DNA from 3 places in the Salmonella sp. HY31 genome. Region 3 is predicted to be linked to each of the others. Evidence: predicted binding sites of a transcription regulator. Region 3 holds the regulator's gene; each other region holds the start of a gene.
What was found. Region 3 encodes PurR, which represses purine synthesis genes. Its sites were predicted from a motif close to CANGCAAACGTTTGCNTG; they were not measured.
Positions count from the first base shown of each region.

Region 1: the regulator PurR is predicted to act here: its motif matches at 1,731-1,748, upstream of gltB (glutamate synthase large subunit).
Region 2: the regulator PurR is predicted to act here: its motif matches at 2,682-2,699, upstream of tusA (sulfurtransferase TusA).

Region 1 is NZ_CP170479.1:4,451,718-4,455,949, forward strand. It holds gene arcB (aerobic respiration two-component sensor histidine kinase ArcB) at 1-88, opposite strand, end outside; gene ACE15A_RS21340 (TIGR01212 family radical SAM protein) at 182-1,111, opposite strand; gene gltB (glutamate synthase large subunit) at 1,782-4,232, shown strand, end outside.
Region 2 is NZ_CP170479.1:264,298-268,529, forward strand. It holds gene ACE15A_RS01210 (MFS transporter) at 74-1,291, shown strand; gene ACE15A_RS01215 (DcrB family lipoprotein) at 1,295-1,852, opposite strand; gene ACE15A_RS01220 (7-cyano-7-deazaguanine/7-aminomethyl-7-deazaguanine transporter) at 1,925-2,590, opposite strand; gene tusA (sulfurtransferase TusA) at 2,760-3,005, shown strand; gene ACE15A_RS01230 (methyl-accepting chemotaxis citrate transducer) at 3,029-4,232, opposite strand, start outside.
Region 3 is NZ_CP170479.1:2,117,709-2,121,940, forward strand. It holds gene punC (purine nucleoside transporter PunC) at 1-376, opposite strand, end outside; gene punR (DNA-binding transcriptional activator PunR) at 489-1,421, shown strand; gene purR (HTH-type transcriptional repressor PurR) at 1,418-2,443, opposite strand; gene ACE15A_RS10015 (YnhF family membrane protein) at 2,739-2,828, shown strand; gene sodB (superoxide dismutase [Fe]) at 2,911-3,492, opposite strand; gene ACE15A_RS10025 (C40 family peptidase) at 3,619-4,232, opposite strand, start outside.

The DNA.
Region 1 (4,232 bases), 2.3 Mb from region 3:
CCAACGCCAGGAGCATGGAAAAGCGCACCAGACCCAGTTTCATCATCAGGTCGACATAGTATTGCGCCAGCATACGAATTTGCTTCATAGAGGATTCCTTCACCACAACTTCGCACATAATACCCAATTATGAGAACCGCGTTGAATATTGTGCGAAATATGCGTAGCGCCCCTCATCACGCTACGCTATGGGAGGTATCCAGGGACGGGCCAGCGCAGATCCCTGTACGCCATGCTCATTCAGGTATTTGTCCAACTCAACCATCCCCGTCCAGCGATTCTCGCACCACAGAGGGGCGAGCAGCGTCGGACGGCGCGCGCTGGCGGAAATCCGGTGATAAATCACCTCCGGCGGCGTATGACGAATCATCTCCCCTGCCGTTAGCGTGTAATCGTCCAGCGCAATGCCGTTCAGCCTCCCCGACTCCCAGGCTTTCGCCATAATACTGCCTTTGACGATATGCAGCGGGTGCAGTTTAATGCCGTCCACGCCCGTTTCCACAACGCGAGTCAGCGTTTGCAGGCATTCACTTTGCCCCTCGCCCGGCAGCCCCACAATCAGATGCGCGCACACTTTCAACCCGCTCTCACGGGCAATCCGGGTGGTACGCTGATAGCAGGCGAAGTCATGCCCGCGATTAATACGGCGCAGCGTTTTATCGTGCGCGGTTTGCAGTCCCAGTTCCAGCCACACCTCATAGCCTTGATCTTTATATTCACACAATAAATCTACTACCGCCTGCGGTACGCAATCCGGACGCGTACCGACGCATAATCCGACGATGCTGGCCTGACTGACGGCCTGTTGATACATGGAACGTAGCACCTGCACTTCTGCAAAGGTGCTGGTGTAGGCCTGGAAATAGGCCAGATAGCGTTTAGCGCGGTTCACCAGATGCGCCTGATGCGCAAGCTGCTCGGCAATCGAATGATGCTGCTGCGCCTCATCGGCAAAAGAGGCGACATTACAGAAGGTGCAGCCGCCGCGCCCGATGGTGCCGTCGCGATTAGGGCAGCTAAAACCGCCATGAAGCGTCAGCTTATGAACCTTTTGCCCATACCGACGTAAAAGATCCCCACCAAACATATTGACTAATTTCTGTAACTGCATAATCTGATAGACCGCCTCTTAAAAAGAGGCCAAAGCCTGCCATTTTTAGCCTCCTTTGGCGATGACCTGGATCAATCGCCCCGGAAGGCGTTTACTTATTGCATAATAAAGCAAAATAAACGATATTTCATTCATAAAACTGCTGATGATTTTTTCTGATATTCCCCTCTTTTTTCAACGTCTGAAGGTTCGTCGATAAAAACAGTAGCATTAAATGCCGCTTATACTTAAATCAGCATAAAATGCTAAGATTTTTGGAAAAACAAGGTCAGACAGGACCTGACAAGCGGCTCTTATAGTGAGACAGATCACAGGATTTCTGCCGCTCCGCTTTGGCCGCCTTTCTATAAAAACCTTTTAATTTCAATGGATTCAAAAAGTTATCTGTACTACAGCACACTTTTGCATAAATCAGTTTGCCATTTGACCTGGGTGTGGATTCCCGATAAGTTGGGAATCCGCTGGAAGCTTTCTGGATGAGCCGTCTGCTCATCATATTTATGCAGTAATTGAGATTCCCTCTTAACCGTATTTACCAATGCGAAAAGGACATAAAGAGGGCGAATGCGAGGTAAGCGTATGATGCGCCAGCCCCGTCGCCATGCTCTTGCTGTGCCCGCGCGCCATCGGTTGGGAGAGCGTCCCGTAGAGCCTGGGGAGGTTCACTGATATGTTGTACGATAAATCCCTTGAGAAGGATAACTGTGGTTTCGGCCTGATCGCCCACATAGAAGGCGAACCTAGCCACAAGGTAGTGCGTACCGCCATACACGCGCTGGCCCGCATGCAGCACCGTGGCGCGATCCTTGCCGACGGTAAAACCGGCGACGGTTGCGGCTTGCTATTACAAAAACCTGACCGTTTCTTTCGCATCGTGGCCGAAGAGCGCGGCTGGCGCTTAGCCAAAAACTACGCCGTCGGGATGATCTTTTTGAATAAAGATCCTGAACTGGCCGCCGCGTCACGCCATATTGTCGAAGAAGAATTACAACAGGAAACCCTGTCGATTGTCGGCTGGCGCGATGTACCAACCAATGAAGGCGTGCTCGGTGAAATCGCCCTCTCCTCCCTGCCGCGTATTGAGCAGATTTTTGTCAACGCTCCGGCGGGCTGGCGTCCGCGCGATATGGAACGCCGTCTGTTTATCGCCCGCCGCCGCATTGAAAAGCGCTTGCAGGACGACAAAGATTTCTACGTGTGCAGCCTGTCGAACCTGGTCAACATTTATAAAGGTCTGTGTATGCCGGCGGATCTGCCGCGCTTCTACCTGGATCTCGCGGATCTGCGTCTGGAATCGGCTATCTGCCTGTTCCACCAGCGCTTTTCCACTAACACCGTGCCGCGCTGGCCGCTGGCGCAGCCGTTCCGCTACCTGGCGCACAACGGCGAGATTAACACCATTACCGGCAACCGCCAGTGGGCGCGCGCCCGTACCTATAAATTCCAGACGCCGCTGATCCCAGATTTACAGTCCGCCGCGCCGTTTGTTAACGAAACCGGTTCGGATTCCAGCTCGCTGGACAATATGCTGGAACTGCTGCTGGCAGGCGGGATGGACATCATCCGCGCCATGCGCCTGTTGGTGCCGCCCGCCTGGCAGAACAACCCGGATATGGACCCGGATCTGCGCGCCTTCTTCGACTTTAACTCCATGCACATGGAGCCGTGGGACGGCCCGGCAGGCATCGTGATGTCCGACGGGCGCTTCGCCGCTTGTAACCTCGACCGTAACGGCCTGCGCCCGGCACGCTATGTCATCACCAAAGACAAGCTGATCACCTGCGCCTCGGAAGTCGGTATCTGGGACTATCAGCCGGATGAAGTGGTCGAGAAAGGTCGCGTCGGTCCCGGCGAGCTGATGGTGATCGACACCCGCGGGGGACGTATCCTGCATTCCGCGGAAACTGATGACGATCTAAAAAGTCGCCATCCGTATAAAGCGTGGATGGAAAAGAATGTCCGCCGTCTGGTGCCATTTGAAGATCTGCCGGATGAAGAAGTCGGTAGCCGCGAACTGGACGACGACCTGCTTGCCAGCTATCAGAAACAGTTTAACTACAGCGCCGAAGAGCTGGACTCGGTTATCCGCGTGTTAGGTGAAAACGGCCAGGAAGCAGTTGGCTCAATGGGCGACGATACCCCCTTTGCCGTGCTCTCCAGCCAGCCGCGTATTATTTACGACTACTTCCGCCAACAGTTCGCGCAGGTCACTAACCCGCCTATCGACCCGCTGCGTGAAGCGCACGTCATGTCGCTCGCCACCAGCATCGGTCGCGAAATGAACGTCTTCTGCGAAGCGGAAGGTCAGGCCCATCGCCTGAGTTTTAAATCGCCGATCCTGCTGTACTCCGATTTCAAACAGCTCACCACCATGACCGAGCATCACTACCGCGCCGACTGGCTTGACATTACCTTTGATGTCACCGAAACCTCGCTGGATGCGACGGTCAAAGCACTGTGCGATAAAGCGGAACAGATGGTGCGTAATGGCACCGTGCTGCTGGTCCTCTCGGATCGCAATATCGGTAAGAATCGCCTGCCGGTACCCGCGCCGATGGCGGTGGGCGCGGTGCAGACGCGTCTGGTAGAACAAAGCCTGCGCTGCGACGCCAACATCATCGTAGAAACCGGAAGCGCCCGCGATCCGCACCACTTTGCGGTGCTGCTGGGCTTTGGCGCGACGGCCATCTATCCGTATCTGGCCTACGAAACGCTGGGGCGTCTGATTGATACCCAGGCCATCGCCAAAAACTACCGTACCGTGATGCAGAACTACCGTAACGGCATCAACAAAGGACTGTACAAGATCATGTCCAAAATGGGCATTTCGACCATTGCCTCTTACCGCTGCTCCAAACTGTTTGAAGCGGTCGGGCTGCACGATGATGTGGTAAACCTGTGCTTCCAGGGCGTGGTCAGCCGTATCGGCGGCGCGAGCTTCGATGACTTCCAACAGGATCTGCTGAATCTCTCTAAACGCGCCTGGCTGGCGCGCAAACCCATTAGCCCTGGCGGCCTGCTGAAGTACGTCCACGGCGGCGAATATCACGCCTATAACCCGGACGTGGTGCGCACCCTGCAACAGGCGGTACAGAGCGGCGAATACAGCGATTACAAAGAA
Region 2 (4,232 bases), 1.9 Mb from region 3:
TGAATCTCACTACTGATTTTCACCGCGCGCCATGATAGAAATGAAAACATGATGTAAAAATGCGGTGATACTCATGCCCGAACCCGTCGCTGAACCGGCGCTAAATGGATTGCGCCTCAATCTGCGTATCGTCTCCATTGTGATGTTTAACTTTGCCAGCTACCTGACTATCGGCCTGCCACTCGCCGTCTTGCCCGGCTATGTGCATGATGCGATGGGATTCAGCGCGTTCTGGGCGGGGCTTATTATCAGCCTGCAATACTTCGCCACTCTGTTAAGCCGTCCCCATGCCGGGCGGTATGCGGATGTATTAGGGCCGAAAAAAATCGTTGTCTTTGGCTTGTTCGGTTGTTTTTTAAGCGGACTCGGCTACCTGCTGGCGGATATCGCCGACAACTGGCCCATGATCAGTTTGTTGCTACTGGGGCTTGGTCGCGTGATTTTGGGGATTGGACAAAGTTTTGCCGGCACCGGTTCGACACTGTGGGGCGTCGGCGTCGTTGGGTCGTTGCATATTGGTCGGGTCATCTCCTGGAACGGTATCGTCACCTACGGCGCAATGGCGATGGGCGCGCCGCTGGGCGTGCTGTGTTATGCCTGGGGCGGGTTACAGGGACTGGCGCTAACGGTGATGGGCGTAGCTCTGTTGGCGGTACTGTTAGCGCTTCCACGTCCGTCGGTGAAGGCGAACAAAGGCAAACCGCTGCCGTTTCGCGCGGTGCTGGGGCGTGTCTGGCTGTATGGTATGGCGTTGTCCCTGGCATCGGCAGGGTTTGGCGTTATCGCGACGTTTATTACCTTATTTTATGATGCTAAAGACTGGGATGGCGCCGCCTTTGCGCTCACGTTATTTAGCATCGCGTTTGTCGGTACGCGTTTGCTGTTCCCTAACGGCATCAATCGCTTGGGCGGGTTGAATGTTGCGATGATCTGCTTTGGCGTGGAGATTATTGGTCTGTTACTGGTTGGGACGGCAGCCATGCCGTGGATGGCGAAAATCGGCGTTTTGCTCACCGGTATGGGGTTTTCTCTGGTCTTTCCGGCGCTGGGCGTGGTGGCCGTCAAAGCGGTGCCGCCGCAGAACCAGGGCGCGGCGCTGGCGACTTACACCGTATTTATGGATCTATCTTTGGGGATTACCGGGCCGCTGGCGGGGCTGGTGATGGCCTGGGCGGGCGTGCCGGTGATCTATCTGGTGGCGGCCGGGCTGGTAGCGATGGCGCTATTGCTTACCTGGCGCTTAAAAAAACGGCCTCCGTCTGCACTGCCGGAGGCCGCATCATCGTCGTAAAGGTTACTGAATAACCAACGTATTGATGATGTTTTCAGCCGTGGTTTGCGCTTTTTGCTGATTGTCCGCAGGCAGTGTGACCTGAATCGTCAGCAATTGGTTATCCACTTTGCCCAGCACGATGGAAGAATACGCCGTCTGTCCCTTCGCGGAGATAATACTGTCCAGTTGTTGCAACGTATGGCCTTTGAGCTCAATAGACTTATTGGTGACTACCTGAAGCTGAGGGTCGCGGCTACGCTGTTGCTCGAGCAGGCGGTTCGCCAGCACCGACAGCGGTTCATCGGTATTATCGCCGACGATGACAATCACCGCTTTCTGGCCCGTTGGGTCAGAATAAACGTGCATATTATTGGCCTGGGTGCCCAGCTTACCGCTCTGATCGGTCATATCCGCCGGCAGTGAGAAACTGAGTTTGCCATCCATCAGGCTGACGGGCTGCCCGGAGGCCTGACTTTCTGCGGCGGCACCTTCTGCCGGTGCTTTTGTATCGTTGTTATCACAGGCCGCAAGCCCCATAACCAGCAGGCCAATACCGGCATATTTAACCAAATTGCGCATTGACTTCTTCCTTTCGATAAACAGCCATAACGGCTCATTCGCTCATCTTATCACAACTCAGAAAACGAACCTTTAACTTGCCAGTAATGGGGAAATTTCAGATTTATCTGCCAGCCTTTTCAGCAACATATTCAGTAAAACGCCGTACATCGGCAGGAAGAAAATAATGCTGATGAGCACCTTGAAGCAATAGTCCACCAGCGCAATTTCCATCCAGTGCTCGGCCATAAAGGCATCGGGGCTTCGCCAGAACGCAATAAAGAAAAAGGCAAGAGTATCGCTGATATTGCCAAACAGCGTTGAGGCGGTCGGCGCCAGCCACCAGCGGCGATTTTGGCGCAGACGGTTAAACACATGGACATCAAGGATCTGTCCCAGCGCGTAGGCCATAAAGCTGGCGGCGGCGATACGGGCGACAAACAGATTAAAGTTCGCCAACGCAGCGAAACCTTGCCAGACGCCCATATAGAACAGCGATGACACCACATACGACACCAGCAGCGCGGGGAGCATGACGGCGAAGATAATGCGGCGCGCCAGCGGTGCGCCAAAAATACGCACGGTAAGATCGGTGGCGAGAAAAATAAAAGGAAAACTAAACGCGCCCCAGGTGGTGTGGAAACCAAAAATAGTGATGGGGAGCTGCACCAGATAGTTACTGGAAATGATTACCAGTAAATGGAATAGCGATAGCCAGAACAACGCTTTTATGCGCTGTGATTGTGTAAACGGAGTCATATTGTGACCTTTTTGTTGGATGGGGTGAGGGAACCCAATAAAGAACCGCCGCATAATACTGTTTTGCGCTGGCATTGCAATGGCTAATTTTCACGCAATCGTTAACCTGCCTGGCTTACTGACGAAGATGGGCGTAAAATATCGCCGTTTTTTTACGATTGAGACAAAGATGAGCGATCTGTTTTCCTCCCCTGACCATACGCTTGACGCCCTGGGGCTGCGTTGTCCTGAACCGGTAATGATGGTGCGCAAAACGGTGCGCAACATGCAAACTGGCGAAACATTGCTGATTATCGCCGACGATCCGGCGACGACGCGTGATATTCCTGGGTTCTGTACCTTTATGGAACACGATCTGCTGGCGCAAGAGACGGAGGGTTTGCCGTACCGCTATTTACTGCGTAAAGCGCATTAACCGTACGGCAGATAGCATGCTGATTAGAAGCTTTCCCAGCTCGCCTGTTCTGCGGCGGGTTGTGGCGTTAAGCCTTTGCTTAACGGCGTCGGCGGCGCCTCCCGACGAGGCTGTTTCTGGATGCGGAACACGGCGACCGCCTGACGAAGTTCGTTAGCCTGATCTTCCAGCGCCGCCGCCGCCGCTGCGGACTCCTCTACCAGTGAGGCGTTTTGCTGCGTCACGCTGTCCATTTCCGATACCGCCTGCGCCACCTGCTCAATGCCTTTGCTTTGCTCATCGGAGGCAGAGGCGATTTCGCCCATAATATCGGTCACGCGGGTCACGGCGGTGACGATCTCTTTCATGGTTTCTCCAGCTTCGCGTACCTGCGTAGAGCCGGTATCAATGCGCGACACGGAGTTTTCAATCAACACTTTGATCTCTTTGGCGGCCTGCGCGCTACGGCTGGCCAGCGTGCGTACCTCTCCGGCCACGACCGCGAATCCTCGCCCCTGTTCGCCGGCGCGGGCTGCTTCTACCGCGGCGTTTAACGCCAGGATATTGGTCTGGAAGGCGATACCGTCAATCACGCTGGTGATGTCCACGATTTTTTCCGAACTTTCGGCGATATCATTCATGGTGTGCACTACGTTATCCACCACGCGTCCTCCTTTACGCGCGGTTTCTGATGCTGTTTTCGCCAGACCGGTCGCCTGTCGTGCGTTATCGGAGTTTTGTCGTACCGTGGCGGTTAACTGTTCCATGCTGGCGGCGGTCTCCTCCAGCGCCGAGGCCTGCTGTTCGGTTCGGGAAGAGAGGTCGCTGCTGCCTGCGGAAATTTCGCCTGCGCCAGTATAGATAGAGTCCGCGTTATCGCGCACCGCGCTGACGGTACGGATTAACGACTGCTGCATCGTTTTGAGACCGGCGGCCAGTTGGCCCATTTCACTGCGTCCTTCGGCCTCTATCTCATGGGTGAGATCGCCGTCGGCGATAGTTTGAATGTGCGCCATAATCCGTTGCAGCGGGCGTAGTAGAACGCGTTGAAGCCCCTGCCAGATAAACGCCAGCACGACGAGCACGATAAGTAGAATTATCCCCAGCGTCCATTGCATCTGGGTAAAGCTGCTCTGATTCTGATCGCTGGCTAATTTTATTAATTGCGCATTTTGAGAGAGCCACTGGTTATATACCTGCTCCATGTCATCCTGCGCTTTTTGCGCGTCGAGGTTGCCATAGGCGGCG
Region 3 (4,232 bases):
GCGAAGGATAATAATCGGTCACCAGCGCTTGCCAGATTACCGTTGCCGCACAAACGCCGACGGCCTGCACAAAGCGTAGCGTCAGCAGTGCTGCCGCGCTTTCTACCCACAGCATCCCCAGACTTCCGAGCGCAAAGATGGATAACCCCAGCAGTAAAATCGGTTTACGGCCATAACGATCCGATAGCGGTCCCCAGAGTAGTTGTGCGACGGCAAAGCCAGCTAAAAACAGGCTGAGGCTGGCGCTGACAGCGGCAGCAGGCGTTTGTAAATCCGCCTGTATGGCGGCAAACGCGGGCAGGTACATGTCCGTAGCCAGAAACCCCAGCACGCTAAGACCGGCTAACCAGACTAAAAAACCTTTTCCAGGTTGCATATTTGTTTCTCTTTCTTATCAGACAGACATTGTCGCAGAGTGTAGGGAGTGAAATTACGGTTGTGAAACGTTAATATTTGTCCAGTGAATTCAAAATTTTTGTAGGCAAATTATGTGGTCGGAATACTCGCTTGAAGTGGTTGACGCCGTGGCGCGCAATGGCAGTTTTAGCGCGGCGGCGCAGGAACTGCACCGTGTGCCTTCGGCAGTCAGTTACACCGTTCGTCAGTTAGAGGAGTGGCTGGCCGTACCGCTTTTTGTACGACGTCACCGTGATGTTGAACTTACGCCTGCTGGCGTCTGGTTTTTAAAAGAAGGGCGTTCTGTTATCAAAAAAATGCAGATCACTCGTCAACAGTGTCAGCAAATTGCTAATGGCTGGCGCGGGCAGTTGGCTATTGCGGTGGATAATATCGTCAGACCAGAACGTACCCGGCAGATGATCGTCGATTTCTATCGCCATTTTGACGATGTGGAACTGCTGGTTTTTCAGGAGGTGTTTAACGGCGTCTGGGACGCGCTCTCCGACGGGCGAGTCGAACTGGCTATTGGGGCGACGCAGGCGATTCCGGTAGGGGGACGTTATGCTTTTCGGGATATGGGTACCCTGAGCTGGAGTTGCGTAGTGGCAAGCGATCACCCGCTGGCGGCGATGCCGGGACCGTTAAGCGATGATACCCTGCGCAACTGGCCGTCGCTGGTCAGAGAAGATACCTCGCGAACCTTACCGAAACGGATTACCTGGTTGCTGGATAACCAAAAAAGGGTTGTAGTACCGGACTGGGAGTCATCGGCAACCTGCCTGTCAGCAGGATTATGCGTGGGAATGGTGCCGACGCACTTTGCCCGACAGTGGATAGACAGCGGAAAATGGGTGGCGCTGACGTTAGAGAATCCGTTTCCCGATGCGGCCTGTTGCCTGACGTGGCAGCAAAACGAGGCCTCGCCCGCGCTGGCATGGCTGCTGGATTATTTGGGCGATAGCGAAACGTTGAATCGGGAGTGGTTGCGGGAGCCTGAAGAGGCTCCCGACAGCGGGGATTAACGTCGATAGTCGCGGAACGGGCCGTCAGCGACCGAGCGACGCTCAACCAGGCGTGGATGAACTTCAATAGACTGTGACTCTTCGCGCTTATTGACGATGCGATCCAATAGCATATTAAATGCGGTTTCGCCTAAAGAGTCTTTGGGCTGGTGAATCGTCGTCAGCGCCGGGGTAAAGAAGCGGGCGTTACGCACATTGTCATAACCGATCACCGAAACGTCCTGCGGTACGCGAAGCCCCATTTCGTCTGCCGCGCAAAGCGCGCCCATCGCCATAATATCGCCGCCGCAGAAAACGGCGGTAGGGCGATGTGACTGCGATAAGATTTGCTGCATCGCGTGGTAACCGGACTCCGGCTCGAAGTCGCCCTGAACAATCCAGTTGTCTGGCACGTTGATCAGCGCCTCCTCCATTGCCTTCATGAAGCCTGCCAGCCGACCCGCGCCGGTGTTGCGCTCCAGCGGACCGGGAATAACGCCGATATCCCGGTGACCGCGCTCAACCAGATAACGACCCGCCATATAGCCGCCTGCAAAGGCGTTATCAATCACCGTATCGGTAAAATCGGCCTTCGCTTCACCCCAGTCCATCACCACCATCGGAATATGGCGATACTCTTCCAGCATGGAAAGCAGAGGTTCCGGGTACTCAGAACACATCACCAGCAGGCCATCCACGCGCTTTTGCGCCATCATGGACAGGTAGGCGCGCTGTTTTTCCAGGTTATTCCAGGCGTTGCCCAAAATCAGCGTATAGCCTTTCTGAAAGCAGTTTTTTTCAACCGCCTCGATAATTTCTGCAAAATAGGCCGCTTCGCTGCTGGTCGCCAGTAAGCCTATCGATTTGGTATGGTTGACCTTCAGGCTACGCGCGACGGCGCTGGGAGAGTAGTGCAGCTCTTTAATCGCTGCCCAGACCGCGTTACGCGTTTCTTCAGCGACAAAACGCGTTTTGTTGATTACGTGTGATACAGTTGTAGTGGAAACGTTTGCTCGTTTCGCTACATCTTTAATTGTTGCCATTACATTTCACTCCAGACCCTCGCTAAGCTCCTGAGAAACGCCAGGTAAACGTTTGCCTACACACACCCTAATCGCAACGTCAGGGTTGCGGCATGCCGGAAAAACGACACGGAACGTCAGGAAGGGGTCAATGGCCGTTACGCTAATTCAGTAAGCCTGGAATTTTGTCTGATCTTGAGGAAAAGGGGAAGCGTTAAAAACAGTTATCAATATAAAACATGAGAGATTTTTGTGCGGGAATGTGCAAAAATGCGCTATATCACTTTTTGTGTGGGAATAAAAAGGAGAAAACTTGATGAGTACCGACCTGAAATTTTCGTTGATCACTACGCTTATTGTTCTGGGCTTGATTGTCGCAGGTGGATTAACGGCCGCTCTGCACTGATTCCCTCTCTTCTGAGGGAGGGCGTTTCCTCTATTCTATCCCTCTCTAAAACGCAGAAGGCGTACCTTCTGCGTGCTCAGACTTATGCGGCGAGATTTTTCGCGACAAATTCCCAGTTAACCAGCGCCCAAAAATGCTCCAGATAGTTTGGACGGGCGTTGCGGTAGTCGATGTAATACGCGTGTTCCCACACATCAACCGTCAGCAGCGGCGTCGCATCTGTGGTCAGCGGCGTACCGGCATTTGAGGTAGAGACGATAGCCAGTTTGCCATCAGCGCCTTTTACCAGCCATGTCCAGCCGGAACCAAAGTTTTTGATAGCGGCATCTGTGAACTGCGTTTTAAATTCCGCGAAGCTGCCAAAAGATGCCGCGATAGCATCAGCCAGTTTCCCGGTCGGTTCGCCGCCAGCATTTGGTGCCAGGCAGTTCCAGTAGAACGTATGGTTCCACACCTGAGCGGCGTTATTAAAGATGCCGCCTTCGGAAGCACGCACGATCTCTTCCAGCGATTTGCCTTCAAACGCCGTGCCTTTGATCAAATTATTAAGATTGGTCACGTAAGTCTGATGATGTTTGCCATAGTGATATTCCAGCGTCTCAGCAGAAATATGCGGCGCCAGAGCATCTTTGGCATACGGTAATGCAGGTAATTCGAACGACATTGCTTCTCTCCTTATTATTAATATTGCGCACGCACAATAACCCTGGTGCGCGTAAGGATAGGGTAGCAAATTGAGCGGGGGCGCAAAAGAAGAAGTTATCCTGTCGTTAAACGACAGGATAAAATATTAGCGAATTGTTTTAGGGGTCATCACCCGGCGGGCGCCGACATAATGGCGCTGCCAGTATTCTTCGTTCAGCGAGGTGATCTTAATTTCCTGACCGCTGCGCGGAGACTGGATAAACTTACCGTTGCCGACATAGACGCCAACGTGATCGGCGGTGCCGCGCCCCTGCGTACGGAAGAACACCAGATCGCCGTTTTTCAACTCGCTGCGCTCAATGGGCGCCGCGTCACGCAGGTGATACATCTCATTCGCCGTTCGGGGGATACGGATCTTCACTAAATCTTTATAGGCATAATAAACCAGACCGCTGCAATCAAAACCGGTGCGCGGCGACGCGCCTCCCCAGTGATACGGCTTACCAATCTGATTCATGAGCTTGGACATCGCGGTTTTCGTCGCTTTTTGTACTTTAGTCCGATGCGCATCGGCAATAGAGAGCGGCAATGTTCCTTTCCCCTTCACGCAGTGCGGCTTACGGCCTTTACGCGTCGTGCATTTTTCCGTCACGTCGAGGGCGGCGATTGACGTGGGCGCGGTTCTGTTACGGCGATGTGTCGTATGACGAGATTTCGTGGAAGCGATGGTACGTTTTGGCGTAGAAGCGGAAGAAGAAC